Regions from separate parts of the Streptomyces sp. ITFR-16 genome, predicted to be linked through region 1. Evidence: riboswitches for the same ligand, from Rfam matches in the RefSeq annotation. Region 1 holds a riboswitch; each other region holds the start of a gene.
The links. Region 1 has a riboswitch for cyclic di-AMP ahead of RLT58_RS16590 (M23 family metallopeptidase). Riboswitches for the same ligand answer to the same signal wherever they lie in the genome.

Region 1 (7,219 bases):
ACTTCTACGCGGGCGCGCCCGGCGGGAAGTTCGCCGTGAAGACCCGGATCAACACCGACTGGCGGACGTACGCCCAGATCGCCGGCGTCGGCGACATCACCGGCGACGGCATCCCCGACCTGCTCGGCCACGACCGCAACGGCGGCCTGTGGCGCTACGACGGCCTGGGCAACGGCCGCTTCGCGCCCCGGGTGAAGGTGTTCTCCGACTGGGGCTCCACCTACAACGCCATGGTGGGCGTCGGCGACCTGAGCGGCGACGGCAGGAACGACATCGTCCTGCGCGACCCGGCGGGCAATCTGTTCCGCAACAACGGCAACGGCAAGGGCTCGTTCGGCGCCCGCACCCGGATCGCCACCGGCTGGCAGACGTACAAGGGCATCTTCTGATCCCCTGAGCGGCTCCCCTCCCCGGTGACGGGGCCGCGCAGCCGATACCCGATCGGCTGCGCGGGCGGGGCGGGCTATGCTCGGGGGTGATTCGCCGAGGGCCGTTAGCTCAATTGGTCAGAGCAGCGGACTTTTAATCCGTTGGTTGTGGGTTCGAGTCCCACACGGCCTACCTCGCGGCCCCGGGCCGGCACTGCGCCGGTCCGGGGCCGCTCTGTGTCCGTGTCCGGGTGCGCCCCCGGCTCGCGTCAGACCAGGAGCTTCGTCTTCGCCCGCTGGTACTCCTCGTCCGAGATCGCGCCCTTGTCCTTGAGGTCGGCGAGTTTCGCCAGGTCCTCGACGTGGCTGCTCTTCGAGGAGCCGCCGCCCTCGCCGGTGCCGGCGGCGTCCCGTACGTACGCCTTGAATGCCGCGTCCCGCTCCTTCGCTTCCTTCACGTCGCGCTTGCTCATGGACTTGCCGCGGGCGATCACGTAGATCAGGACGCCGAGATACGGCAGCACCAGGGCCAGGATCAGCCAGCCGGCCTTGGCCCATCCGCCCAGGTCGTCGCTGCGGAAGATGTCCATGATGACCCGGAACAGCAGGAACAGCCACATGATCCACAGGAAGAACCAGAGCATCGTCCAGAACAGGTTGAGCAGGGGGTAGTCGTCCATGGTCCACTCCAGGCGCCGCGTCGAATGGCTGATTCCGAAAGCCGAATCCGAAAACAGTCATATCACCGCATTTACCCCCTCGCCCGTCGGTGGCGGCCCGCCCGCCGCGACCGTGGTCATGAGTGCGCCGAACATGCCGTAGAGTTGTGTTTACCGACGCGGGGTGGAGCAGCTCGGTAGCTCGCTGGGCTCATAACCCAGAGGTCGCAGGTTCAAATCCTGTCCCCGCTACTGAAGAATCAGGCCCGGCATGCATACAGCGTGCCGGGCCTGATTCGTTGAGGGGTACCCCCCATTGGCCGACGAGGAGTCGCCCCGCGACTCCGGTCCGGGAAGGCTGGGAGTGGTGCGCGGTACCGTCCGCGGCCGTGGGTGCACCGGGCAGGAGACCACAGGTGGGGATGCGGGAGCAGCAGCGGAGGGGACATCCCGGAGGCGTGGGGACCCGCCGGTTCGTCCGGGCGCTGCCCGCGCTGATGATCGTCGTGGGTGTGCTGTTCGACTTCCTCACCCCGCCCGTCTTCACGGCCGTGCCGATGTTCGCGGCCGCCCCGCTGATCGCCGCTCCGTTCTTCACGCTGGGCAGCACGGTCCGGGTCGGGATCGCCGCGCTGCTCGCCGTCGCCGTGAAGGTGCTGTACGGCGGCACCCTGCCGGGCGTGGTCCTCACCAGTGAACTGCTCACCGTCCTCACGGTCTCGGTGCTCGCCGTCGTGATCAACGGGGTCGTGCGGCGCAGCAACGAGCAGCTGGCCTCGGCCCGGGTCATCGCGGAGACCGCCATGCGGGCGGTGCTGCCCACCCCGGCCGAGCGGATCGGCGGTCTCCAGGTGGCGGCGCGCTACGAGGCGGCGCAGGCGGACGAGTTCGTCGGCGGCGACCTGTTCTCGGTGACCGACACCCCGCAGGGCGTGCGGCTGGTGGTCGGTGACGTACGGGGCAAGGGGCTGGACGCGGTCGAGGCGGTGGCGATCGTCATCGGCGCGTTCCGGGAGGCGGCCGAGCAGGAGAAGTCGCTGGAGGGCGTGGCGCAGCGGCTGGAGCGCGCGCTGGCCCGCGAGTCGAGCCGGCAGGGCGGTCTCGACGCCGTCGAGGGGTTCATCACCGCCGTGCTCGCGGAGATCCCGCCGGGTGCCCCGCTGGTACGGATCGTCAACCGCGGCCACCCCGAGCCGCTGCTGCTGCACAAGGACGGGGCGCTGGAGGTGCTGGCGCCCTCGGTGCCCGCGCTGCCGCTCGGCATGGACCTGGGTGTCTGGCCGGACCGCGCGGACGAGTGGCAGCTGCCGGACGGGGGGACGCTGCTGTTCTACACGGACGGCCTCTCCGAGGCCCGCAACGCGGAGGGTGTCTTCTACGACCCGGCGGAACGGCTGCGCGGGCGGCTCTTCCCGGGGCCCGAGGAGCTGCTGTCCGCGCTGACCGACGACGTACGGCTGCACACCGGGGGCGAGTCGACGGACGACATGGCGCTGCTCGCGGTCGTCCGGCCGGCGAAGGGGCAGCCCGACCGGCGCAGGACCGTGAAGATCGTGGGTCTGGGCGAGGGTGCCGGATGACCTGCGGGGCACGGGAAGGCGCGGGCCGTGGGACGGTGCCACCGTCCGTAGTCGAAGGACACCCCTCCGCATAACATTTGACGCAACGTCAGAAATAGGGTCGTGTCCGACGGGTGTTCAACTCGCCCGATTCCACCCGGTTGTGTCCCGTAAAGTCCAGGCCAAAGACGTGAACGATCAGTGGGAACAGCTTGGAATCGGACCCGTCTGTCTATTAACGTTCGATAACGCAGCGCGGTTGTCCCAGCCGCCGTCAGTGGCGGCACCGTGCGCGAGCGCCGAATTCCGCAAGGGAACCGGGGAACCACCTACATGGGGTGAATCGGGCATCTCTGTCTTGCTCATGAGACGGAGGCACCCGTAGGAGACCTTCCTGCTCCGAACCCGTCAGCTAACCCGGTAGGCGAGAAGGAAGGAAAGGAGTGCGCCCCCGTGGCGTCCAACAAGCCTGCCCCCGAATCACCCTCCCGGTTCGTGCCCGAGTACAGCCATGACTTCACGGCCGGGCCCGGCACCGCGTTCGGTCCTGATCACGGGAGCGACTACGGCACCGATCGGGGCAGCGACTTCGGCAACGGCTTCCGCGCCGACGAGGCCGAGGCCGACCGGGCCTGGGAGGAATGGAATCCCACCGAGGAGTCCGTCCGTCCCGTGCGCGGCAAGCACCGCGTCGCCAAGCAGCGCAATGGTCTGGCCCGCAGCTCCACCGTCCTCGGCGTCGGTGTCATCGCGGCCGTCGGTGCGGGTGGCATGGCCACCGCGCAGAGCAAGCCGCCGGTCTCCATCTCTCTTCCCGATTCCATCGCGGACAATCTCCCCGACGCCAAGTCCCTCCCGGGCGTGAGCGCGTTGTTCTCGGGCGAGTCCGACGCCGGGAAGCCCGAGACCGCGACCGCCTCCGCCCCCCTGACCACCGCCGGCATCACCACCGCCGAGGCCGAGCAGGGCACCACGGACGCCGGTGAGGCGCTCCGCGCCCGCATCCTCCAGCAGGCCGAGCAGCAGCAGGGCGCCGCCGACGCCGAGGCCAAGGCGGCCGAGGAGAAGGCCGCCGCGGAGAAGGCGGCCGCCGAGGCGAAGAAGCAGCAGGACGCCGCCGAGGCCAAGGTCGCCGCCGAGAAGAAGAAGGCGGCCGAGGAGGCCAAGAAGAAGGCCGAGGCGCTGCGGCTGGCCAAGCTCGCCGCCAGCTACTCGCTGCCCACCACCTCGTACACGATCACCTCGACGTTCGGCGAGGCCGGTTCGATGTGGTCCTCCGGCTATCACACGGGCCTCGACTTCGCGGCGCCGACCGGTACGCCGATCAAGGCCATCCACAGCGGCACGATCAAGTCGGCCGGCTACTCGGGCTCGTACGGCTACCGCACGGTCCTGGAGCTGGAGGACGGCACGGAGCTGTGGTTCTGCCACCAGTCCTCGATCGATGTCGCGGTCGGCCAGAAGGTCACCACCGGCGACACCATCGGACGCGTCGGCGCGACCGGCAACGTGACCGGACCCCACCTCCACCTGGAGGTCCACACCCCCGACGGCACGGGCATCGACCCGATGGCCTGGCTGCGCGCCCGGGGCCTCACGGTCTGACCGCCCCCCGGCCGGATTCCCGGCCGCCCCGACCCCGGCAGTCCTGACGCTCACCCCCCGACGTCAGGGCTGCCGGTCTGCGCCGGCCGGCCCGCTCCCGCCGGATTGGGTGTACACGGCATGGAAAAGCGGAGCGGTCGGAACCGGTTGTTCCACCCATGACTTCACTTCGCAAGCTCGGCTCGTCCGACCTCCAGGTCTTCCCGCTCGCCCTCGGCGGCAACGTCTTCGGCTGGAGCGCGGACGAGGACCGCTCGTTCGCCGTTCTCGACGCGTACGCTGCGGCCGGCGGGAACTTCATCGACACCGCCGACGCCTACTCCTCCTGGGTGGAGGGCAACGAGGGCGGCGAGTCGGAGACGATCATCGGCAAGTGGCTGGCCGCGCGCGGCAACCGGTCCGACATCCTGGTGGCCACCAAGGTCGGCGCCCACCCCGCGTACAAGGGGCTCTCGGAGACCACCATCAAGGCCGCCGCCGAGGAGTCGCTGCGCCGGCTCGGCACCGACCACATCGACCTCTACTACACGCACTTCGACGACGAGACCGTGCCCGTCGAGGAGATCATCACCGCCCTCGACCAGCTTGTGAAGGACGGCAAGGTCCGCGAGATCGCCGCCTCCAACATCAGCCCGGAGCGGCTGCGCGCCTCGCTCGAGTTCTCCGAGCGCGAGGGGCTGGCCCGCTATGCGGCGCTCCAGCCGCACTACAACCTGGTCTCCCGCGACACCTACGAGGGCGAGCTCCAGGACACCGCGGCCGAGGCCGGGCTCGCGGCCGTCCCGTACTTCGCGCTGGCCTCCGGCTTCCTCACCGGCAAGTACCGTCCGGGGACCTCGGTGGACAGCGTCCGGGCCGGAAAGGCGGGCGCCCACCTGGATTCGGAGCGCGGACAGAAGGTCCTGGCCGCACTCGACGCGGTGGCGCGGGAGCGGGACGCGGAGATCGCGACCGTGGCGCTGGCGTGGCTCGCGTCCCGGCCGACGGTCGCCGCACCGATCGCCTCCGCCCGTACGGTCGAGCAGCTTCCGGCCCTGCTGGCGGTCGCCGACCTGCGGCTGACGGACCAGGAACTGACCACGCTCACCGAGGCCTCCGCCTAGGACTGCGGCGGGGGGTTGTGGCCGTACCCGTACGGCGGGGCGGGGTTGTACGGCGCGGTGCCGTAGGGCTGCTGGCCGTACTGGGGGCTGCCGTACTGCTGCGCGGGGTACGGGCCGGCGCCGTACTGCGGCGGGGCGTACGGGTACGGGGCATGGCCGCCGTAGGGCTGCCCGTATCCGTACCCCTGGTACGGGCGGGGCTGCGGGGGCAGGTGGGCGGGGCGCAGCCGGCCCGTGGTCCGGGCCGCGAAGACCAGGGCGGGGCCGGCGATCTGTCTGCGCTGCCACAGGTGGTGCAGCAGCTCCAGCTCGCGTTCGGCGTAGTCCGGGCCCGCTGTGCCCCGGCGGGCCTGCCGGCGCAGCAGCGCCAGTGATGTCGCGAACGCCTCGTACTCGCCGACCGTACGGGCCGCCGCCCTGCCGTGCTCCCGGGCCCGGCCCGCCGCCGACGCGGGTGTCTGCGGCGCGTGATGCGCGGGGGCGTAGGGGTGTGCGGCGGCTGCCGCCGCCTCGTGCAACTGGCGTGCCGCCTCCCGGGCCTTGCCCCGGGTCCGCATCGAGGACAGGGCGAGCGGTTCGACGGGGGACAGCCAGCCGGCCGCGGCGTACGCGGGCAGCTCGACCGCGAGGGTGCGCAGCTCGCGCTGGCGGGACCAGATCGCCAGCCAGGTCACCAGCCCGAAGACCGGGACCATGAAGGCCCCGTAGACGGCGTAGAAGCCGTACGGGCCGAACGTCGACGAGCCGTTCCACAGGGCGTGCATGCCCATCGCGAGGACCAGGCCCAGCAGCGGGAGGGCGATGCGCCGGGCCCGCTGGTGGTACGCGCTGCTCGCGGCGAGCCCGAAGCCGATGCCGGTCAGCACGGTGAACAGCGGGTGGGCGAACGGCGTCAGCACCACCCGTACGAAGAATGTCGCCGCCGTCACCGAGGCGAAGCCCGCGCCCATCTGCTGGTCCTCGCCGAAGGCGTTGCCCAGATAGAGGATGTTCTCGGTGAACGCGAAGCCCGTCGCGGCGAACCCGGCGACGACCACGCCGTCGACGATCCCGTGGAAGTCCCGTCTGCGGAACAGGAAGAGCAGCAGGACGGCCGCCGCCTTGGCGCTCTCCTCGACGACCGGGGCTATGACCGTGGCCCCCAGGGTGTCCGCGCTGCCCGGGTCGGCCGTGGCGGTGGCGATCCACTGGGTCGCGAAGGAGTTGGCGAGGATCGCGACCAGCGCCGCCGCACAGGCGCCCCAGGCGAAGGCGAACAGCATGTTGCGCCACGGTCCCGGTTCGACCCGGTCGAGCCAGCGGAACGCCGTCATCAGCACCGGTACGGGCAGGACGGCCAGGCCCAGACCGACGAGAAAGCCCTGGGTGCCCGTCTGGTCGCGGACCAGCGCCAGGATCACCAGGCCGCAGAGGGCCAGTGCGGTGAAGACGGCGGCGATGCGGAGCGTCCTGTTCCGCCACAGCAGGCCGACGCGGCGCGGCCGGTAGCGCCACTGGCTCCGCTCCGGCACGGCAGCCAGAATCTCGCCGACCCGCTGCTCCTCGAGCACCGGGACGGCCGGCTGCGACTGCCGCTGCTGCGGAACAGACCCGTCGGACACCCCACGACCCTAACGAGCGGCACCGACAACGGCCATGGCGTGGGGCGGCGTCCGGCGCCGGCCGCCGCGCGCCGGGGGTCAGCTGCGGGCGAAGAGGAGGTCGTGCACGACATGGCCCTTGTCCAGGCCCTGCCCCTCGAACCGGGTCAGCGGCCGGAACGCGGGCCGTGGCGCGTACCCGCCGTCCGCCGCCGTGTTCTCGAAGCGGGGATGGGCGGTCAGCACCTCGAGCATCTGCTCGGCGTACGGCTCCCAGTCGGTCGCGCAGTGCAGGACCGCGCCGGGCTTCAGCCGCTGCGCCACCAGGTCCAGGAACTCCGGCTG
Region 2 (7,219 bases), 3.4 Mb from region 1:
GAAGGTCCACGAGCCGGAGGCCGTCACGCCGCCGGCCGCGGCGGGGAGCACCCAGACGACACCGTTGAGCGTGTCCTCACCGGGAGCGGCGGCCAGCAGGCCGAAACGCCCGTCGCGGTCGGGGTCGGTCAGCCTGACCTGGCCGCCCCAGTTGTCGCCCCGCTCGGGGACGCCCGGTACGTCTGCGGAGTCCTGGTCCCACGAGGCGGCGCCGGCGGCGGTCAGCCCGCCGGCCGCGCCGCGCAGCACCCAGACGGCTCCCGCGTCCAGGACCGCGCCGACGTCCTCGCCGGGGGCTCCGACGGCCACGTCAGCGAAGCCGTCGCCGTCGGTGTCCGCCACGGACAGGTCGGTGCCCCAGCCGTCGCCGCGCTCGGATGTGCCGGGGATGCCCGGCGAGTCCTGCGTCCACCAGACCGGCGGAGTACCCGGGCCGTCGGCGCCGACGACGGGGCCGTCGCCCTCGCTGCCGTAGTAGACGCCGATCACCCCGCCGTCCCCCGCCCCGCCGCCGTTGTCGTCGGGGCGGCTCGGGTCCGCCGTAACGAGGTCGTCGAAGCCGTCGTTGTTGATGTCCCCCGAGGCGACGGACGGGCCGCCCCGCAGCGAGCGCTCGAAGCGGAGCCCCTGCACCTGGCCGGAGAAGTAGGCGGACCAGCCCTTGCCGGAGTCGGTGCCCGTGGTCGTTCCGGAGACGACGAGGTCGGCGAGGCCGTTGCCGTCGTAGTCGCCCGTGGTCAGCGCCTTGGGCGCGATCTCGTGGCCGGGGTCGGCCGGGATGTCCTCGCGTGCGGTGGGCGCCAGGGGTGCGGTGCCCTTCTTCAGCAGGGCCGCGTCGTACTGGAACAGCGTGAGATCGGAGCGGTCGGTCACGGCCAGCTGGTCGCCCGGGATGTCGGGGCTGAAGTGGGCCGCCGCGAGGGCGGTGCCGAACCGGTCGGACGCGGTGGGCTCGCCGGCCTGCAGCCAGTCGCTGTCCGCCCCCGAGAGCCCCTGCGGGGAGCCCCACAGCACGACGGCCCCACCGGCGTCGGCCAGGGGTTCGACGTCCTCGCCGGGTACGCCCACGATCGCGTCGTCGTAGCCGTCCCCGTCCAGGTCGCCGGTGGCCAGGGCGGCGCCGAAGGCGTCGCCCGCCTCGGCCGCGCCGCGCACCCCGGCCGAGTTCTGGCTGAAGACGGCGGACCGGGTGGTCCCGATGCCGGTGGAGGCGCCGTACTGCACGGTCACGTAGCCCGCGCCCTTCTTGCCGTCGACGGTCCCGCCGGGCGCGCCGATGAGCACGTCCTCGTGGCCGTCGCCGTTGAAATCGGTGTTGCGGTCGCTCGACCGCGTTCCGCCGGGTGTGCCGGCGTGAGCGGCGGGCGCGGTGATCGCGGCCCCCGCCAGCAGGAGAAAGGAGGCCGCGACGACAGCGGCCGGACGAGAGGTACGCACGAACGGCTCCTCGGTTCAAGGACGACCGGGCGGAGTCCGGGGGAAGCCGGGAAGGGCCCGTTACCTCCCTGGCCCCCTGTTCGACCGCCTCTGGGGCACAAGGGTTGTACGGCATGCGAAAAGGGGTGGAAGGGAGCGGTTTCGCTCCCTTCCACCCCTGCTCACCGTTCCGCCCCGAGCGCGGAACCGCTGAGACCGGCGGGCGCCTGGATCAGTAGGCGCCGAACACGTTGTCGATCGAGCCGTACGTGGCGGCGGCGTAGTTGCACGCGGCCGTGATGTTGGCGACCGGGTCCAGGATGTCCATGGACGTACCGGGCACGTGGTAGGCGTCGAACGTGGGCTGGATGACCTGGAGGAGACCCTTCGAGGGGGTGCCCGCGGCGGCGTTCGAGTCCCAGTTGTTGACGACCTGGGGGTTGCCCGAGGACTCGCGGATGATGTTGCGGTAGATGCCGTCGTAGCTGCCGGGGATGCCGTGCTCGGCCATGACCGCCAGCGACTCCTTGATCCAGCCGTCGAGGTCGTTCGTGTACGACGTCGCGGTCTGCGCCGGCGTGGTGGCGGCGGTCTCCTCGGCGACAGGGGTGGCCGTGGTGCGCTCGGAACGGTCGGCGCGGGGGGCGCTCTCGGTCCGGTCGGCCGACTGCGCGGAGGCGCCGGAGTTGTTCTCGGCCTTGGACGGGGCCTTCGGCGCGGACTTCGGAGCGGCGGCGGTGGACTTGGCGCCGATGGTCAGCTTCAGGCCCGGGTGAATGAGGTCGGGATTGCCGCCGACGACGTTCCGGTTGTCCTTGTAGAGCCGCTCCCAGCCGCCGGTGAGGGAATGCCCCTTGGCGATCTTGTAAAGCGAATCGCCGGAGACCACGGAATAGGTGGTGGGCGTCGCCTTCCGTACGGCAATTTCCTTGCCGGCCACGGAAGTCGGGGCCGCGGCCTTTTCGGCGACGACGGACTGCGCCGGGGCGGCGGAAGCCGATCCGGCGGCGATCATGGGGAGTGCGAGAACGACTCCGCCCGTGCTCACGGCAATGAAACCGCGGGTCAGGGGCGTGGACTTGGCACGGCGGTGCTTACCCTTGATGGGCATGGCGCTTTTCCTCTCCGCCGCCTGCGAGGTGAGCTGTCGGGTTCGGACTGGAGATGTCCGGCCGCACATGGCGACTTCACCCCTAGCCGCTCCGGATACCGGACCGGCGGCAAACCTGGGTCCCCCGCTCCTGCCGTACGTGAGTGGTCGGGTTACCGGACGGCGGCAGGATTCGGCGTTCCATCCGGATTGACGGCGACCGTAAGCGAGAAACGTCGGCCGAAACAAGCCCGGAATTCGTGATCACAATTGATTGCAAGATCGAATAAAGGGAAATTCACGTGACCGACCGCACAGGGCGAAGTCAACTTTCTTGGCACGACAGGGAACCGAAGCCCTCGGCGTCGCGTCTTCACGGGGAAACGTGACGCTGGCCACTGCGCCCGAAAGGGGCGATTTGGCGGCCCTTAGCAGCTTTTGGCATGGAAATAAGGGGCCGGGGAGAGCAATAGCCCCTTAATGCCGATAATTACCCAATACGGACAATCCGCCACTTCGTGCGGCGCGACTCGCGGGTCCGGGCCCCGTTCCGCCCCACCCGGCCGCATCGCCGTCATATGGTTAGCCTAACCTAAGTAGCCCGAGCCGATCATGGCGCTTCCGGGCGCTCCCCTGCCCTGAATCGGCGTCAGTCGCCCCGGCTCCCCACGGCATTGAAAGGCTCTCCCATGGCACTGCCCGCCATCGCCCCCTATCCCCTTCCCGGCGCGGACGAACTCCCCGCGAACCGGGTCGCGTGGACCGTCGATCCGGCGCGTGCCGTCCTGCTCGTCCACGACCTCCAGAATCACTTCCTCGGGGCCTTCGCCGCCGGCGAGCAGCCGCTGACCGGGATGCTCGACAACACCGCCCGCCTCGTCGGGGAGTGCCGGCGCACCGGCATCCCGGTGATCTACTCGGCCCAGCGCGGCGGCCAGACGGCCGAGGAGCGCGGCCTCCAGCTCGACTTCTGGGGTCCCGGCGCGGCGGACGACCCCGAGGCGCTGGCCATGCCGGAGTCCGTGGCACCCGCCGCCGGTGACACGGTGCTCACCAAGTGGAAGTACAGCGCCTTCGTCCGTACCGAACTGGAGTCACTGGTACGGGAGTCGGGCCGGGACCAGCTGGTGATCACCGGCGTGTACGCGCACATCGGGGTGCTCATGAGCGCCGCCGACGCGTGGATGCGGGACATTCAGGCGTTCGTCGTGGCCGACGCCGTCGCCGACTTCTCACGCGAGGACCACGACATGGCGCTGCGCTGGGCCGCCGGCCGCTGCGCGGTCGTAACCACCACCGACACCGTCCTCGCGGAGATCTGAGTCCCATGGCCCGCACGCCGGAGCAGATCCGCGACGATGCCGGGGCCCGGCCGCCGCTGCGGGAGGTCTCATGACCGTCCTGCTCACCGGGGACACCGGCACCACGCCGGACGGGCCGCCCGAGCCGTCCGGGCCGCGCAGGACGGACACCGTGCTGCCGTTGACGGCGGCGCAGGCGGGCGCGTGGCATGCGCGGCACGCCGGTCCGCGCGGCCCCGCTCAGCACCTCGCGGAGTGCCTGGAGATCTCCGGACCGCTGGATCCGGCGGTCTTCGCGGCCGCGCTGCGCCGGGTGACGGCCGAGACCGACGCGCTGCGCGTGCGGATCGAGGACTCCCCCGAGGGCCCCGTCCAGCGCATCGCCCCCTCGGCCGACCCGGCGCTCACCGTGCACGACCTGCGGGGCGCGCCCGACGCGGACCTGCGGGCGGAGACGTGGATGCGGGCCGACCTGGACGCGCCGTGCGATCCGGCGGCGGGTCCGCTGTTCCGGCACGCGCTGTTCCGGGTCGGGGAGGAGCGCTGGCTCTGGTACCTGCGCGTCCACCACCTGGCCATGGACGCCTACGGCTGCTGCCTCCTCGTGCGGCGCACGGCCGAGGTCCACACGGCGTTCGCCCGGGGCGGCGACCCCGGCCGGCGCCCCTTCGGCACCCTGACCGAGCTCGTCGCGCAGGACGCCGGATACCGGGCTTCGGGCGCCTTCGACGCGGACCGCGCCCACTGGTCGGCGGCCTTCGCCGACCGGCCGGAGGCTCCGGGGCTCGCAGGCCGGGCCGCGCCGCCCTCGGGTACGTTCCTGCGGCGCACCACACATCTGGGCCCCCGGACCACCGCACGGGTGCGGGATCTCGCCACCCTGCTCCGTGCCACCTGGCCGGAGGTGACGATCGCCGCCCAGGCCCTGTACCTGTCGCGGGCCGCGGACCGCCCGGAGGTGGTGATCGGGCTGCCGATGCCGGGCCGGGTGGGGCCGGCCGCCCTTCGGGTGCCGGGCATGGTGACGAACGTACTGCCGCTGCGGCTGACCGTCGCGCCGGGCACGACCTTCCCCGGGCTGGTGCGGCAGGTGGTCCTCGGCGTCCGCAGGACCCGCAGCCACCAGCGCTACCGCTGCGAGGACATCCACCGCGACCTGCGGCTGTCCGGGGCGGCCCGGGGTCTCGCCGGGCCGCGCGTCCACGCCCTGCCGTTCGACTACGCCGTGGACTTCGCCGGAGCGCCGGCCCGGGCCCGCAATCTGTCGGCGGGGCCGGTCGACGATCTGACCGTCACCGTCCACGACCGCGCCGACGGCCTCGGGCTGCGCGTCGACCACGACGGCCATCCGGCGCTGTACGACGAGGCCGCGCTCGCCGCCCACCAGGAACGCTTCGTGCACCTGCTGGAGCGGCTCACCGGGGGCGGCCCGCACACCCGGCCGCTCGCCTGACGGACGCCGGGACCGTCACGGCCGCAGCCGCCCGGCCGCCTCCGGTACGGCCCTGCACCCGGGACGAGGTGCACCGGCTGCCGGCCGGACCGGCCGACGGGCCCGCCCTGCTGCCCGGCTGCGGGGAACGTCCGGAACGGGTCCGCCTACCCGGCCGCGCGGACGCGGTCGTAGAGCTCGCGCAGCCACGGCCGGCGGACGGCGGGCAACCGCGCCGGCGTGTGGAGGAACAGGTGCAGGTCGGGCCGGAGCGCTCCCCACGGATGCGGTGGCAAGGGATCGTCCCGCAGAACCCCCCGGGGCAGTCCGCCCGTCGCGGGAACGGGCAACCGCTCACGGGGGAAGGCCAGATGCAGCCACACCCCGGCGGCGATCGGCACGACGTCGGCGGTCTCCGGCGGCTGCCGCACCTCCCCGGTACGCGGATGCCTGGGCACCAGCGCGATGTCGGGGACGCGAGCGGGCGCGGGCAGCCCGGGGCCGCGCAGGCCGAGCACCCTCCGCCCCGGCCCCTGGGGGAGCAGCGCGTCGGCCGCACGGCCCAGGGGCGCAGCGACGAGATCCTCCGCGACCTCCACCCGGGCGCCCTCCGAGGCCGCCACCAGGTGGGCCAGTGCCGCACCGGCCTCCGCCTCCCACAGCGGACTCCACCGGCCCGCGTCCTCGATCGGCGGCGTCGCCGCCCGCTCACGGACCAGCGTCTCCCAGTCGTCCGCCGCGAACTCCGGTCCGGGGACGGCGAGAACGCGCACCGCCTGCGGCTCGAACCACACCGTCTGCCAGTACGAGCAGTCGTCGATCCGCGTCGCCACCTCCCGACCGCAGTGCGCGCGGGCCAGGTTGGGACCGTCCCTGCCGTCCAGGCCCATGCAGTACCCGGCGCACCGCCCGGGGATCAGAACCGTGCCCCGGGTGTCCCCCGGCGCGACGACGACCGCTCCGGGAGGCCCGAAGGAGAGCCCGTGCAGCGGTGCGAACACGCCCCGGGCTTCCGCGTCTTCCGCCGCGATCACGTCCCAGCGCCGCCAGGGCAGCCCCGAAGGTTCCGGGTCGACGGCGTACGTCCCCGATTCCATGAGCGGCGGCATCATCGCGTGACCGTACGCATGGCGGGCGTGCAGCGGCAGCCCCACCTCCGACACCGGTGCGGTGAGCGCGGAACCGCACCGCTCGCACACGAACACAGCCAAGCGGCCTCCCCCACCGTCCGGACACACGGATTGTTCCGGTCCGGCTCCCGGCGGGCCAACTGCTTTTCGTGGGAGGCCGCCAGACCTGCCGCGCGTGTGTCAGTCCCCGCCCTCGCGCCTGAGCCGCGCCGAGAGATGGTGCTGCAGCCGCTCACCGACCGCCGCGAGGTCGTGGACGAAGTCGAGCGTGCCGTCGTCCGTCACCGTGTAGCGGCGCCGGCTGGCCTCGACCTTCTTGGCGGTGGGGGTGAGGGCGATCTGATGGGTGGTTAGATCGACCGCGTTCTCGCCCGCCTCGCCGACCAGGATCTCGGCGATGCCGGTCGGCTGGGTGATCAGCGCCTCCACCCGCCCCTCCGGCTGCATCCGCCACCAGCCGCTCTCCCGCGCCGCCGGCCTCAGCGGGGCGCCGTCCGCGTCGAGCAGCCAGGCACGCGCCTCGTAGTGCAGGAAGGGGCGTCCGTCGTGGCTGAAGGTGACCTCCTGCGCATAGGCGAAATCCTCGGCGAGCGTCGGGTATCCGCCGCTCCCCCGGCCGGTCCAGGTGCCGAGGAGGCCGGTCAGCGGGGCGAGCAGCGCGTGCGGCGCCGGTGCCTCGTCCGCGCGCAGGGCGTCGGGGTACGGGTGCTTCCGGACGGACTCGGGCATGGTGGGGGTGCTCCTGGGTCGAGGGCGGTGCCACCTCGCACCCTAGGGCCTGTCCCGCCGCATCGGCGGCAGGCCGGTCACGGCTTCCCGCCGGACACGGAAAATCCCCGGTCCGCAATTG
Region 3 (7,219 bases), 1.2 Mb from region 1:
TGAGGTCGAGGGCGGCGCGGTTGGACTCGAGGTTCGGCGCGAAGCCGCCCTCGTCACCGAGACCGGTGGACAGGCCCTTGGTCTTCAGGACCTTCTTGAGCGTGTGGTAGACCTCGGCGCCCCAGCGCAGGGCCTCGGAAAAGGACTCCGCGCCGATGGGGGCGATCATGAACTCCTGGATGTCCACGTTGGAGTCGGCGTGCGACCCACCGTTGAGGATGTTCATCATCGGGACGGGCAGCAGGTGCGCGTTCGGGCCACCGAGGTAGCGGAACAGCGGCAGGTCGGAGGCCTCGGAGGCGGCGTGCGCCACGGCGAGCGAGACGCCGAGGATGGCGTTGGCGCCGAGCGAGCCCTTGTTCTCCGTGGCGTCCAGGTCGAACATCGCCTGGTCGATGAGGCGCTGCTCGGTCGCGTCGTACCCGACGAGCTCCGGGCCGATCTGCTCGATCACGGCGAGGACGGCCTTCTCGACGCCCTTGCCCTGGTAGCGGTTGGGGTCACCGTCGCGAAGCTCAATGGCCTCGAACGCACCGGTGGAGGCTCCGGACGGGACAGCAGCACGACCCGTGCTGCCGTCGTCGAGGCCAACCTCGACCTCGACCGTGGGGTTGCCCCGGGAGTCGAGGATTTCCCGGGCTACGACGACGTCGATGGACGGCACGAGGCATCTCCTTCTGGGATATGACGCTGGTTGTGCAGGGTCACTTTGGCCTTGCGACAAGAGCCTAACCGGCCCGGCCCGCTCCGTCGGCCGGGCGCCCGTCCCCTGGGACGAAAAAGGACCCAAGGGCAGGCATAGCGGGACAGACGGCCAGAAATTTACTGACCAGTAACGACAACAGTTGAACGATCAAGCCTCCCGGTGACCGCCCGCCGGCCGCGCAGGCGGCGCCGGAACCGGCAGACCCCGGCCCGGAGCGCACGGGGGGAAGGTGCGCACCGGGCCGGGGCGGCCGTGGTGATCAGCGAGGAGAGGTCGCCACTACTTCGTCAGGTGGAGCTGCTGGCCCGGGTAGATCAGGTCGGCGTCCTCGACGATGTCCTTGTTGAGCTTGAAGAGCTTCGCCCAGCCGCCCTTGACCTTGTGGTCCGCGGCGATCTTGCTGAGCGAGTCGCCCGCGACGACCTTGTACTCGCCGTCACCCTTGGCGACCTTGTCGCCGGTGGGGGTGGTGACGGTCTTCTTCTCGGCCTTCTTCGGGGCGGCCGAGCGGTCCGAGCGGTTGGTGGCGGGCGCCTCGGTGCGCTCGGCCTTCTTCGGCGCGGCCTGCTGGGCCGGCGCGGACTCCTGCTTCGGAGCGGTCTCGGTCTTGGCGGCACCGGAGCCGGTGTCGACGCCCGGGTCGACACCGTCGTTGCTCAGGTTGCCGGCGCCGGCGCAGGACCAGGCGCCCGGGCCCTGCATGTCGAGGAGCTTCTCGGCGGTGGCGATCTGCTGGGCCTTGGTGGCCAGGTCGGCGCGGGCCGCGTACTGGGTGCCGCCGGCGGCGGCCCAGCTGGACTGCGAGAACTGCAGGCCGCCGTAGTAGCCGTTGCCGGTGTTGATGGACCAGTTGCCACCGGACTCGCACTGGGCGACGGCGTCCCACGTGGACACCGAGGCGGCGGAGGCGCCGGTCGCGCCCATGAGCGGGACGGCGATGGCGGCACCGGTGACACCGGCGAGCGTGGCGATACGGACGGCCTTGGACGGGCGGCGGTGCTTGTTGCCCTTGCTGTTGAGCAGCATCGAGACTTCTCCTCACCGACGCCTACGAGGTGAGCTGTCGGGTTCGGGCCAAGTGAGTTGCCCGGTCGCACGTCCTTGCGTGCGACTTCACCCCTAGCCGGTCCTGGTGCGTCTCACGACGACCGGGCCCGGCGCCTACCTGGGTCCCCCGCTCCTGCCTACGGCGCTTTACGCGTCTGTTCCCTTCGACCGACGGCAGGATTCGGCGTGACGGTCGACGGGGCCCGCGGTGCGAGCGGTTCCGACCGTAAACACACGCAACCCCCACATTCAAAGAAGGACATACCGGATAAACAGCCCTTCCTTGCATCCTATGAACGCCTGTTTGCGCAGGTCGGAACGGATGCGGGGGGACCTCCCGGACAAGACACGCCAGTTCACGCAAAGAGACCCATGTCTCACTCCTTCCAAAGTGGGACATAGGCCTCTGAACTACCCCAGTTTTCGGGGCGCTTTCGACTGCTTCCGAGCCGATGATCAGATGATGCTCATTCAGCCTTCAGGCCGAGGTCGAGGCTCTGGCCAGGCAGGATGAGGTCCGGGTCGGAGCCGACCTCCGCCTTGTTGGCCTCGTAGAGCGCCGGCCAGCCGCCGGGCAGGTCCTGTGCGTCCGCAATCGCCCAGAGGTTGTCGCCCGGCCGCACCGTGTACGTGCCGTCCTCGGCCTGGGCACCCGTGTCGCGGGCGCCGCCGTCACCGCGCGAGGCGTGCCGCCCCGAGTCCCGGCCGCTGCCGCCGCCCCGGGTCTCCTCGGGCGCCGGAGCGCCCCGGTGCCTGCCGCCCTTCTCCTGCGCCCCGTCCGACGGGTCCGCCGAGCCGGAGGGGCCGGTGGAGGGCGTGGCGGACGGGGAGGCCGAGGCGTCCGGCGTCTTCCCGTCGCTCTTGCCCTTGCCCTTCGCGTCACCCTTGTCCGTGGCCTCGGGCGACGGCGTGTCCGTCTTCTCCGACTCCGACGCGTCGTCGGAGGGATCGGCGCCCAGGGACCCGTCCTCGCTCCCGGAGGTGTCGGAGGCGTCCGAGGAGGGGTCGGCGGAGGGCGTGCTGCCCGGGTCGACACCCGGCAGCGTCCCGTCCACCGCGAGCCCGGAGACGACCGCGCAGCTGGGCCACGCCTTCGGCCCCTGGTCGTCCAGGACCTTCTCGGCCACGGCGATCTGCTGCGAGCGGCTGGCGAGGTCCGCGCGCTCGGCGTACGACTCGCCGCCGTACGCCTTCCAGACCTCCTGCGAGAACTGCAGTCCGCCGTAGTAGCCGTTGCCGAGATCGGCACTCCACATGCCGCCGCTCTCGCACTCGGCCACCCGGTCCCAGGTCGACGCGTCCGCCGCGTGCGCGCCTGCCGCGCCGAGCAGCGGGATGGCGATGGCCGAGCCGGTCACGCCTGCGGCGACGATGATGGCGGGTGCCTGCCGAGGGCGGCGGTGTCTGCCGTTCGCGGAGCCCATGGGAATGCCTTCCGTGTGACTGACGAGTGACTGGTGAGTCGAACGGTGAACCTAGCGGGACTCGAACGTGTGTCACAAGTCGATGCAGCAGAGATCACGTGAAAGTCACAGAGTTGACAGAGTGTCACCTTCGTCGGACCGCGCGCCGGGGGTGAACTCGACCGGAAGGGTGCGCAGTCCACGCATGATGAGCCCGCCGCGCCAGCGCAAATCGGCAGGATCCCCCGCAAGTCGCAGGTCCGGGAGGCGCTTCAGGAGCATCGCGAGCGCGGACTGCCCCTCCAGCCGGGCCAGCGGTGCTCCCAGGCAGTAATGGATGCCGTGTCCGTAGCCCAGGTGCTGGTTGTCACTGCGTGACAGGTCGAGGGTGTCCGGTCCGCCGAAGCGTTCCGGGTCCCGGTCGGCCGCCGCCAGCACCACCAGCACCGGATCGCCCGCCGCCACCCGCTGTCCGCCGATGGCCAGCTCCTCGGTGGCGTACCGCCAGGTGGCCAGCTCCACCGGCCCGTCGAACCGCAGCAGTTCCTCGACCCCGGTGGCCAGCAGCTCCGTCTCCCCCGCCGCCAGCGAACGCTGCAGCCGCTCCCGCTCCGCCGGATGGCGCAGCAGGGTGTGCACGCCGTTGCCGATGAGGTTGACCGTGGTCTCGAACCCGGCGAAAAGCAGGATGAAGGCCATCGCCGCGGCTTCGTTCTCGGTCAGGTGCTCGCCGTGGTCGCTCGCCCGGATCAGCCCCGAGATCAGGTCGTCGCCGGGGTTCTCCCGCTTGCGGTGGATCAGTTCGAGCAGATAGCCGCGCATCTTCTTCACCGAGCGGGCCACCCCGCCGCGCGGGCCGCCGCCGTGGCGGATCATCATGCCGGCCCAGTCCCGGAAGTCGTCCTGGTCCTCCGCCGGGACGCCGAGCAGGTCGCAGATGGCGTAGATGGGCAGCGGGAAGGCGAACTCATGGATGAGGTCGGCCTCCCCCTTCGCCACGAAGCCGTCGATGAGCCGGTCCGTCAGCTCCTGCACGCGGGGCGCGAACTCCGCGATGCGCCGGGGCGTGAACGCCTTGGACACCAGCCGGCGCAGCCGGGTGTGGTCGGGCGGGTCGATGTTCAGCAGATGCGTCATCAGCTCCGCCTTGCGCTCGCCCGGAATGCCCGTCTTTCCCTTGGCGTGCGCGGACTCGGCGTGGTGGGCCGGGTTCTTGGAGAGCCGGGTGTCGGCGAGGGCCTGGCGGGCGTCCGCGTACCGGGTGACGAGCCACGCCTCGACCCCGCTGGGCAGCGTGGTGCGGTGCACGGGGCTGTGCGCGCGCAGCCAGGCGTAGGCGGGGTACGGATCGGTGGCGAACTCCCAGGTGAAGAGTGCGGGGGCGGGCGGCACATCGGCGGACGCCCCGTGGGCGGGGCAGCCGGCGGGGGCGTCGGCGGGGATCTCGGCCGGGCTGCCGGCGGGGCTGTCGTTCACCCCCCGACGTTATCCGTTGCCCTCCGCCGCCCTGATGGCGTCCCGGTAGGCGCGGCCCGCGGCCCGCAGCGCGGCCTCCGGGTCGATGCCGTCCTCCTGGGCCCGCACCGCCAGGGCGAGGAGCCGGTAGCCGACGCCGTCGCTCTCGTCGCCCCCGGGCAGCGCCACCTCGAGTCCGGCGGTGCGGGCCCGGCCGGCGAGCTTCGCTGCGAGCGCCAGGGCGGGCTGGCCGAGCGGCACCCCGTCGGTGACCGAGTCGCGCTGCTTCTCGATCGCCTTGGTGCGCAGCCAGTGCTCCTGGACGTCCTCGGGGGTCTCGGCGGTCTCGTCGCCGAAGACGTGCGGGTGGCGGTGGATCAGCTTCTCGACGAGCGTGGCGGCGACGTCGTCCACCGAGAAGGGCTCCTGCTCGTCCTCCTCGGCGATGCGCGCGTGGAAGACGACCTGGAGCAGGACGTCCCCGAGCTCCTCGCGCAGCTCGTCCCGGTCGCCGTCCTCGATCGCCTCGACGAGTTCGTACGCCTCCTCGATCGCGTACTTGGCCAGGCCCCGGTGGGTCTTCTGCGAGGTCCACGGGCACTCGCGGCGGACCCGGTCCATGACCTGGACCAGATCCAGGAGCCGGGCGCCCGGCAGATCGTACGAACCGGGCAGCAGCTCCAGGTCCGGCATCCGCACCCGCCCCGAACCGGCCAGCCGGGCGAGCCCGTCGGTCAGCGGCTGGTTGCCCTCCCCGCCGGTGAGGACCACGACGGTCCGGCCGCCGGCGCACGCGTCCACGAGCTCCTGTGCGTCGGGCACACCCGGGGTGACGGTGACGCCGGCCTCGCGCAGATACGGCAGCTGCGGCTGGTCCCGCTCCCCGCAGTACACGCGGTCGGCGGCGTGCAGCGTCTGCCAGGCGGGCCAGGACAGCAGTCCCGGCGCGACCCGGTGGCTGGCGGTGAGCAGGACGATGCGGCCGGGGTCTTCAGCGTTCACCCCGCGAATCTACCCCGGCCGCGCGGCCCGCCTCAGGCCCCGGCCGCCGCGGCCGGCTGCTCCGGCTTGGTGACCTGGGTGATCCAGGGGGCCTTGTAGTCGCCGAGCTGGATCTGCTGGTTGTTCCACGCGCCGAAGCGCGGGTTGACATCGACCTTCAGTGCCTTGGACGCCTTGCTCAGCGCGTCGCCGAGGACCTTGGTGCCGGCCGGGGTGGACGGGTCGGCGCCGAGCGCCTGGCCGAGCTTGGTGAGCTGGATCTGCTCGCGCAGGAAGGCGTCGATCTGGTCCGGGGCGATCCAGCGCTCCTGGAGCACCGCGGCCCGCAGCCCCTTCTCCCCCTTGTACTGGGCGGCGGCCGACTGCCGCATCTGCTGGATCTCCGCACGTGTGACCGTGACCCCCGCGTCTGCCGCCGCCCGGTCCAGGACCCGGTCGAGGATCAGCCCGTGCAGCTTGGCGCGGGCGAGCCGGCCCGACTGATTGGTGACCTGGGCGGCCTGCTGGGAGGCGCTCTGCGCCTCGCGCACGTCCGCCACCTGGGCCTGGACGGTGGACACCGTGATCCGGTCCCCGCCCACGACGGCCGCGGCGCCCGGGTGGGCCTGGCTGCCGCAGGCGGCGAGGAGCGGCGCCGCGCAGAGCAGTGCGGCGGAGACGGTGAGCGCGGAGCGACGGCGGCGGTGCAAAGGAGCCTCCCGAGGAGATTGTGCGGCGGTGCACAAGGCCTTGCGGTGATCGATGCTAGAGCATCCGGCAATCGGGGGGCGGGAAAAGGAGCGGGTCCGTATGCGTGCGGCTGCGGGGCGCAGGACTGAGGCAACGCGGAGCGTTGTTGATTGACGACGACGCCGCAGATGCGCGTGTTCGACCAACGATTCGGAGGGAGTTGGGGATGTGGGCTGCCCGCGACCCCGCTCAGCCGACGCGCTCGGCCTGTTTCGGCGGGGCGTCCGGGCGCAGCATGATCGTGCGCGAGACCACGAAGGTGATCGGGATCGCGGCGGCGGCCGCCACCAGCGGGGCGTACCGGCTGCTGAAGCCGGCCAGGTCCACCAGCAGATAGACCCCGCCGGTGGTGATGACGAAGTTGGCCGCGTTGGTGAGCGGGAAGAGCAGGAACTTCCGCCAGGTGGGGCGGGTGCGGTAGGTGAAGTACGAGTTGAGGAAGAACGAGCCGGTCATGCTGAGCCCGAAGGCCGCCACATGCGCGGCTATGTACGGCAGCCAGCGCAGCAGGACGAGGTAGCAGCCGTAGTACGTGCCGGTGTTCACGGCGCCCACCAGGGCGAACCGGACCAGCTGGGCCTTGACCGTCATCGGCGTACGAACTCCAGGGGTTCCGGCTCGGGTGCCGGCCTGCGGGCCTGGGTGTTGGTGTCCTTGACCAGGAAGTGCGGGCGGCGCTTGACCTCGTAGTAGATCCGGCCCACGTACTCCCCGACCACTCCGACCATCACCATCTGGACGCCGGCGAGCGCGGTGACCACCACGAGCAGGGTGACGTATCCGGGGGTGTCGACGCCCTTCACCAGCGCGACGCCGACGATCCACGCGGCGTAGGCGAGGGCCAGGGACATCAGGAGCATGCCGAGGTAGAGCGCGG
Region 4 (7,219 bases), 590 kb from region 1:
GCGACGCCCTGTTCCTTCAGCGGCGCGATGTCCGCCTCCGGGATGATGCCGCCGCCGAACACCTTGATGTCCTGCGCCTCGCGCTCCTTCAGCAGCTCGATCACCTTGGCGAAGAGCGTGTTGTGCGCGCCGGAGAGGATCGAGAGGCCGATCGCGTCGGCGTCCTCCTGGATCGCGGTGTCCACGATCTGCTCGGGCGTCTGGTGGAGCCCCGTGTAGATGACCTCCATACCGGCGTCGCGCAGGGCCCGCGCGATCACTTTGGCCCCGCGGTCATGGCCGTCGAGGCCCGGTTTGGCCACCACCACACGGATCGGACCGGACACACCCATCACTGCCTCCACATGCGTCTCCCGTACCGGACGGGCCGGGGATGTGAACGAACGTTATCCACAGCATCCCGCAAGCCGCCGTTTCGCGGTGGACCGGGAGGGGGAAATCACACGTGGGACATGTTCACCGGGCACCGTTCCCCGCAGCATGCGGCAGAACCGCCGTGCGGGGCCCGGTCGCCGGGGGAGCCGCATCGAGGTCGCCGTACCACCGCGCCGTCAGCCGCACGGCACGGTGGTACGGCTCACCGCCTGCCCGACCTCCGACACGGCGCCCCACGAGGGCACACGGGACAGGGAGCCGCTCTCCCCGGGTGCCGGAGCAGGAGGTCGACCGTGAGGACCCTGCCTTTCCTTCCCCTACTGCTGCGCCGCCCCTGCCTGCGCACCGCCTGGCTGCCCTCGGCCTGGCTGCCCTCCGCGCTACTGAGAGCGACCGCGCTGGAGCTCGTGGTACTCGCCGGTCACGCCCTGCTGTATCCCACCGGAATCACCGGGGAGCGCCGCGCCGCCCCGTCCCCGGCCGGGCCCGCGCCCGCGCCCGCAGGGACGTCCGCGCTGCCCGCCGGGCCGCCCGACCGCCCGCCGGTCGTGCTCCTGCACGGCTTCATCGACAACCGCTCGGTCTTCGTCCTGCTGCGCCGCTCGCTGGCCCGGCACGGCTGGCGCCATCTGGAATCGCTCAACTACTCCCCCCTGACCTGCGACATCCGTACGGCGGCCGAGCTGCTCGGCCGGCATGTCGAGGAGATCTGCGCCCGCACGGGGCATCGCCGGGTGGACATCGTCGGACACAGCCTCGGCGGTCTCATCGCGCGCTACTACGTACAGCGACTGGGCGGTGACCACCGGGTCCGCACCCTGGTCACACTCGGCACCCCGCACGCGGGCACGGCCGTCGCGCCGCTGGCCGGCGCTCACCCGATCGTGCGGCAGATGCGCAGCGGATCGGTTCCGATCGAGGAGCTGCGGCTGCCCGCGCCCGGCTGCCGCACCCGGTTCGTCAGCTTCTGGAGCGAGCTGGACCAGGTGATCGTCCCGGCCGAGGCGGCCTGCGTGGACCACCCGGACCTCGATGCGGTGAACGTACGCGTCACGGGCATCGGGCACCTCGCGCTGCCGGTGCACCCGGCGGTGGCCGCAGGAGTCCGCCAGGCCCTCGACGCGGACGAGGCGGCCCTCGGCGCGTCCGGCGCCGTCTCCGTGGCCTGAGCCTCTCCGCGGCCTGAACCTCTCCCCCGGGCGCGCCCTCACCCTCCGCACAAATAGAACGGGTTTCGAACATAGAGCCAAGGCTGTGTGAGCGGTCCGCCGAAAGACGGCCGATTGCCCGTTTCCTGAGCGCGTGGAGGCCGTCGAAGATTGTCGGCGTCGCATACCGCCGGGTACAGTCGCGGCCACTGCTTAGCCCCCGGGGTCCCCCACCGCCCCCGGAACTGGTCCTGCTGCCGAGGCGAGAGAGAAGTTGGTGAACGACCAGCACCCCCACGCCGGGTATGCCGGATACGACGGCCACTCGACGACCGCCTTCGACAGCGACCCGCTCTTCGGTTCGCTCCCCGGCAGCTACGACGGTTCGTACGACACCTCGGCGGACTACGGCTACGGCACCTCGTACGCCACCGGGCAGGCCACGTACACCGGCGCTTACGACACCACGCAGTGGGACACGGGCACGCACGGGACGGTCGGATACGACCACACCGCCGGTTACCAGACCTACGCCGAGCAGCCCCAGCAGCACCCCGAGTACGACGCGGCAGCCCCGTACGACACCTCCGCGACCTGGCTGACGGCCGACGGCTACGGCCCGGCCGTCCCCGCCCAGGGCGGCGCACCGGAGTCCTCGGGGCAGTGGGACACCACCGCCTGGTACCCGAACGGACAGTGGGCGGGCACCGATACGGCGGCCTACGACACCGGCGCGTACGACGCCACCGCGTGGAACACCGGCGCCACGCCCGGGTACGAACAGCAAACAGTGCAAACCGTGCCGGATCCGAACGAAGCCGAACACGCGGCACAGCAGACGCTCGGGCACTACGAGACAACCGAGCCGCACGAGCACGCGGCGCCGGAGGCGCACGACTCGTACGGCCAGTACAACCAGTACGACCCCTATGAGCCCTACCGGACCGCCGAGTCCGCGCTCCCGGAGACGGACGGCGAGGATCCCGCGCCGGAACCGGTCGACCCACACCCCGCCCCGCATCCCGTCGCCCGTCCCGTGACCCGGTCCGGTGGCAGCCGCAGCCGCAGGCGTTCCCCCGCGAAGCGCTCCGCACTCCTCACCGTCGCCGTTCCCTCCGCCTGCGTGATGAGCGTGGCCGGCATCGCCGCCGCCTCCGTGAGCGGCATGGGCGGGGGCGAGGAGAAGAAGGACGACACCACGAGCATGGCCGCCGCGGACCCCGGCACGGTCAAGCCGGTCGCCGCGAACAACAAGCTGGACACCCAGCTCGCCAACCTCAGCGCCGACGCGGAGAACTTCGCCGACCGCGCCAGCCGCACCCAGGAGCGCATCGACCTGAAGGAGCGGCAGGCCGCCGAGAAGAAGAAGCGCATCGAGGAGGCCGCCCGCAAGGAGGCCCTGCGCCCCAAGTACGTCATGCCGGTCAAGCAGCACGGCCTCAGCGCCTACTTCGGCCAGGCGGGCGTCAACTGGATGTCCGTGCACACGGGCATCGACTTCCCCGTCCAGTACGGCACCCCGGTGATGGCCGCGACCGACGGCACCGTGCGCACGCAGTACAACACCGCCTACGGGAACATGGCCATCGTCACCATGGCCGACGGCACCGAGACCTGGTACTGCCACCTCAGCAGCACCCGGATCCGCTCCGGTCCGGTCAAGGCCGGTGACGTCATCGCGTACTCCGGCAACTCCGGGAACTCGACGGGCCCGCACATGCACTTCGAGGTGCGGCCCGGCGGCGGCGCGGCGATCGACCCGCTGCCGTGGCTCCGCAGCCACGGCGTCGACCCGACCTGACGAGGGCGCACAGCGCCCCCGCCGGGCCGGCCGCACTTACAGCTTCTGGACCGGCGCGTACCGCAGGAGCAGCTTCTTCGGCCGCTCGTCCCCGAAGTCGACCGTGGCCTTCGCCTGGTCGCCGATGCCCTCGACCGCCACCACCGTGCCCAGACCGAACTGGTCGTGGGTGACCCGGTCGCCGACCACCAGCGTGATCGTCGGCTTGTCCGAGGTCCGCCGGGTGGCGAAGCCCGAGGGGCCGGAACGCGAACGGGACGTGGAGAGCGACGAGGTGATGCCCGACGTGGGCCCCGCCGGGGCCGCCATCGGGCCCTTGCGCTTCCAGTCCAGGTGCTGGTCCGGGATCTCCTCCAGGAACCGCGACGGCGGGTTGTACGAGGGCTGGCCCCAGGCGCTGCGCATGGCCGCCCGGGTCAGATAGAGCCGCTCACGGGCGCGCGTGATGCCGACGTACGCGAGGCGCCGCTCCTCCTCCAGCTCCTTGACCTGGCCCAGCGCCCGCATGTGCGGGAAGACGCCGTCCTCCATGCCGGTCAGGAAGACGACCGGGAATTCGAGGCCCTTCGCGGTGTGCAGGGTCATCAGCGTGATGACGCCGGAGCCGTCGGTGTCCTCGTCGGGGATCTGGTCGGAGTCGGCGACGAGCGCGACCTTCTCCAGGAACTCCGCGAGGGTGCCCGCGCCCTCCTCCTCGCCACGCTCCTGCTCGAACTCGAGGGCGACGGCAGCGAGTTCCTGAAGGTTCTCGATGCGGGTCTCGTCCTGCGGGTCGGTGGACGCCTGGAGCTCGGCGAGATAGCCCGTACGCTCCAGGACCGCTTCCAGCACCACGGCCGGGCCCGCGCCGGACTCGACGATCGTGCGCAGCTCCTCCATCAGTGTGTTGAACCGCTTGACGGCGTTGGCGGAGCGGGCGGCCATGCCGTACGCCTCGTCGACGCGGCGCAGCGCCTGCGGGAAGGTGATCTTCTCGCGCAGGGACAGGGCGTCGATCATCGCCTCCGCGCGGTCGCCGATGCCGCGCTTGGGCACGTTCAGGATGCGGCGGAGCGGGACGGTGTCCTCGGGGTTGGCCAGGACGCGGAGGTAGGCCAGGACGTCCCGGACCTCCTTGCGCTCGTAGAAGCGCACCCCGCCGACGACCTTGTAGGGCAGGCCGACGCGGATGAAGATCTCCTCGAAGACACGGGACTGCGCGTTCGTCCGGTAGAAGATCGCGACGTCGCCGGCCTTGGCGTCGCCGGCGTCGGTGAGGCGGTCGATCTCGTCGGCGACGAACTGCGCCTCGTCGTGCTCGGTGTCGGCGACATAGCCGGTGATGCGGGCGCCGGTGCCGGCGTTGGTCCAGAGGTTCTTGGGGCGGCGGCTCTCGTTGCGCTCGATGACCGCGTTGGCGGCGGACAGGATCGTCTGGGTGGAGCGGTAGTTCTGCTCCAGCAGGATCGTCGTCGCGTTCGGGTAGTCCTCCTCGAACTGGAGGATGTTGCGGATGGTCGCGCCCCGGAAGGCGTAGATCGACTGGTCCGCGTCACCCACCACGCACAGCTCGGCGGGTGCGTCCTCGGGACCGGCCGGGCCGACCAGCTCCCGTACCAGCGTGTACTGGGCGTGGTTGGTGTCCTGGTACTCGTCGACCAGGACGTGCCGGAAGCGGCGGCGGTAGTGCTCGGCGACGTCGGGGAACGCCTGGAGCAGGTGCACCGTCGTCATGATGATGTCGTCGAAGTCCAGCGCGTTGGCCTCGCGCAGCCGGGCCTGGTACATCGCGTAGGCCTGGGCGAGGGTCTTCTCGAAGCCGTCGGCGGCCTGCCCGGCGAAGGTCTCCTCGTCGATGAGCTCGTTCTTGAGGTTGGAGACCTTGGCGGTGAACGACTTCGGCGGGTAGCGCTTCGGGTCGAGGTCGAGATCGCGGCAGACCAGGGCCATCAGCCGCTTGGAGTCGGCCGCGTCGTAGATCGAGAACGACGAGGTGAAGCCGAGCTTCTTCGACTCGCGGCGCAGGATCCGTACGCACGCGCTGTGGAACGTCATGACCCACATGGCGTTGGCGCGCGGGCCGACGAGCTGTTCGACGCGCTCCTTCATCTCGCCGGCGGCCTTGTTGGTGAAGGTGATCGCCAGGATCTGGCCGGGGTGCACCCCGCGCTCGGCCAGCAGATGGGCGATGCGGTGGGTCAGCACCCGAGTCTTGCCCGAGCCGGCCCCGGCCACGATGAGCAGCGGGGAGCCCGCGTGCACGACGGCGGCGCGCTGCTCGGTGTTCAGCCCGTCGAGCAGCGCGGCGGCGTCGATGACCGGGCGGTGCGCCCCGTCGCGGTAGTACGCGTCGCGGGGCGGCGGGGGCCCGTCGAACACGCCCGCGAAGAGGTCCTCCGGCACCGCTTCGGGTGCGGAGTCCTCGGGGGGCGGCGGGGGCCCTTCCTCCGTGTGCTGGAGGCCGGCCAGGAAACTGTCGTCAAAGAGGCTGCTCATCGCTGTCCGAGTCTAGGCGTGCGGACTGACACTCAGGGCCGGAGTGACGAAGCGCGCACCTCCGGGCGGGCACGCAGAGCAAGCACGGCACCGCGCGAAGTGGCCGGAGGCGGGCTCCACCTGCCCCGGAGCACCCCGATCCGGCTAGGTCACGAAAATGTATCGGGCATATCGCACATCAACCTTCACAGCGGCACCATGAGTTGGCTAGCGTGCTCGTCCGGGCGGCCCGTACCACCGAGGCGAACCACGCCGAGCGGGCGTCCACGCCGAATCCGCGCCTCCCCCAGGGGAGTCCGGAACCGGGGACCCACACGCATCACCGGGGTGAATCGGTCCGAATCCCCCACCCGGACCGTAGGGCAGCCTTCCGTTCCGCCCGAACCCGACAGCTAACCCGGTAGGCGGTCCACGGAAGGAGATGCCGGCCTTGGCGTCGCATCGCAAGCCGCGCACCCGGGTGCGCACCACCACCCCTGCCGTCGGGCTCACGACGGCCGCGCTGGCGTCGGTGACCCTGCTGTCCTCGCAGAGCGCGCTGGCCGCCCCGGCCCCGAAGCCCAGCATCGAGGACGTCCAGAAGAAGGTCGACGACCTCTACCGGCAGGCGGGCACCGCGACCCAGCAGTACAACCAGGCCAAGGAGGCGACGGACAAGCAGCGCTCCCGGGTGGACACGCTGCTGGACAACGTCGCCAAGCGCACCGAGAAGCTGAACGAGGCCCGCAGGACGCTCGGCACCTATGCGGCCGCCCAGTACCGCGACGGCGCCCTCGCGCCGACCGCCACCTTCTTCCTGGCCAACGACCCGCAGTCGTTCTTCGACCAGACCCATCTGATGAACCGGATGGCCGAGCGCCAGCAGCAGGCCGTCTCGGACTTCCGTACCCAGCAGGCGGAGGCGTCCAGGCAGCGGGCCGAGGCGGTGACGAGCCTGGAGACGCTCACCGAGTCGCAGGCCACGCTGCGCACCAGCAAGCAGAACGTCCAGAAGAAGCTGGCCTCCGCCCGCTCGCTGCTGTCCAGGCTGACCGCCGAGGAGAAGGCGCGGCTGGCCGAGCTGGAGCGCAAGAAGGAGGCCGAGGCCGAGCGCAAGGCCGCCGAGCTGGCGAAGAAGCAGGCCGCCGCGAAGGCGGAGGCCGCCCGCAAGGCCAAGGAGGCCGGTGGCGACAGCGGCTCCGGGACGGGTACGGGTACCGGCACGGGTTCCGGGTCCGGTGCGGGCAGCAGCGCCTCGACGAAGGCCGAGAAGGTCCTCGCGTTCGCCCGCGCGCAGCTCGGCAAGCCGTACGTCTGGGGGGCGACCGGCCCGGCCTCGTACGACTGCTCGGGGCTCACCCAGGCTGCCTGGAAGGCCGCGGGCGTCGACATCCCTCGGACCACCTGGGACCAGGTCGAGGTGGGCACGCGGATCGCCACG

Region 2: it holds a riboswitch for cyclic di-AMP, as region 1 does, so the genes downstream of both, RLT58_RS31805 (LysM peptidoglycan-binding domain-containing protein) here and RLT58_RS16590 (M23 family metallopeptidase) in region 1, are expected to answer to the same signal.
Region 3: it holds a riboswitch for cyclic di-AMP, as region 1 does, so the genes downstream of both, RLT58_RS21835 (transglycosylase family protein) here and RLT58_RS16590 (M23 family metallopeptidase) in region 1, are expected to answer to the same signal.
Region 4: it holds a riboswitch for cyclic di-AMP, as region 1 does, so the genes downstream of both, RLT58_RS13825 (C40 family peptidase) here and RLT58_RS16590 (M23 family metallopeptidase) in region 1, are expected to answer to the same signal.

The regions. Positions count from the first base shown of each region.
Region 1 covers NZ_CP134609.1:3,725,054-3,732,272, reverse strand. The annotation lists gene RLT58_RS16615 (FG-GAP repeat domain-containing protein) at 1-389, shown strand, start outside; tRNA gene RLT58_RS16610 (tRNA-Lys) at 488-561, shown strand; gene RLT58_RS16605 (SHOCT domain-containing protein) at 638-1,048, opposite strand; tRNA gene RLT58_RS16600 (tRNA-Met) at 1,206-1,279, shown strand; gene RLT58_RS16595 (PP2C family protein-serine/threonine phosphatase) at 1,486-2,607, shown strand; cyclic di-AMP (ydaO/yuaA leader) riboswitch at 2,874-3,028, shown strand; gene RLT58_RS16590 (M23 family metallopeptidase) at 3,040-4,191, shown strand; gene RLT58_RS16585 (aldo/keto reductase) at 4,350-5,294, shown strand; gene RLT58_RS16580 (PrsW family glutamic-type intramembrane protease) at 5,291-6,895, opposite strand; gene trmB (tRNA (guanosine(46)-N7)-methyltransferase TrmB) at 6,974-7,219, opposite strand, start outside.
Region 2 covers NZ_CP134609.1:7,139,636-7,146,854, reverse strand. The annotation lists gene RLT58_RS31810 (FG-GAP repeat protein) at 1-1,437, opposite strand, end outside; gene RLT58_RS31805 (LysM peptidoglycan-binding domain-containing protein) at 1,649-2,527, opposite strand; cyclic di-AMP (ydaO/yuaA leader) riboswitch at 2,533-2,715, opposite strand; gene RLT58_RS31800 (isochorismatase family protein) at 3,196-3,828, shown strand; partial or broken gene RLT58_RS31795 (condensation domain-containing protein) at 3,899-5,245, shown strand; gene RLT58_RS31790 (hypothetical protein) at 5,407-6,444, opposite strand; gene RLT58_RS31785 (heme-binding beta-barrel domain-containing protein) at 6,550-7,098, opposite strand.
Region 3 covers NZ_CP134609.1:4,913,340-4,920,558, reverse strand. The annotation lists gene eno (phosphopyruvate hydratase) at 1-664, opposite strand, end outside; gene RLT58_RS21835 (transglycosylase family protein) at 986-1,732, opposite strand; cyclic di-AMP (ydaO/yuaA leader) riboswitch at 1,737-1,908, opposite strand; gene RLT58_RS21830 (transglycosylase family protein) at 2,221-3,177, opposite strand; gene RLT58_RS21825 (cytochrome P450 family protein) at 3,283-4,632, opposite strand; gene RLT58_RS21820 (nucleoside triphosphate pyrophosphohydrolase) at 4,642-5,613, opposite strand; gene RLT58_RS21815 (SurA N-terminal domain-containing protein) at 5,646-6,302, opposite strand; gene RLT58_RS21810 (GtrA family protein) at 6,532-6,933, opposite strand; gene RLT58_RS21805 (glycosyltransferase family 2 protein) at 6,930-7,219, opposite strand, start outside.
Region 4 covers NZ_CP134609.1:3,136,753-3,143,971, forward strand. The annotation lists gene RLT58_RS13805 (coenzyme B12-dependent isobutyryl CoA mutase small subunit) at 1-332, opposite strand, end outside; gene RLT58_RS13810 (esterase/lipase family protein) at 669-1,544, shown strand; gene RLT58_RS13815 (peptidoglycan DD-metalloendopeptidase family protein) at 1,801-3,324, shown strand; gene pcrA (DNA helicase PcrA) at 3,361-5,799, opposite strand; cyclic di-AMP (ydaO/yuaA leader) riboswitch at 6,057-6,222, shown strand; gene RLT58_RS13825 (C40 family peptidase) at 6,221-7,219, shown strand, end outside.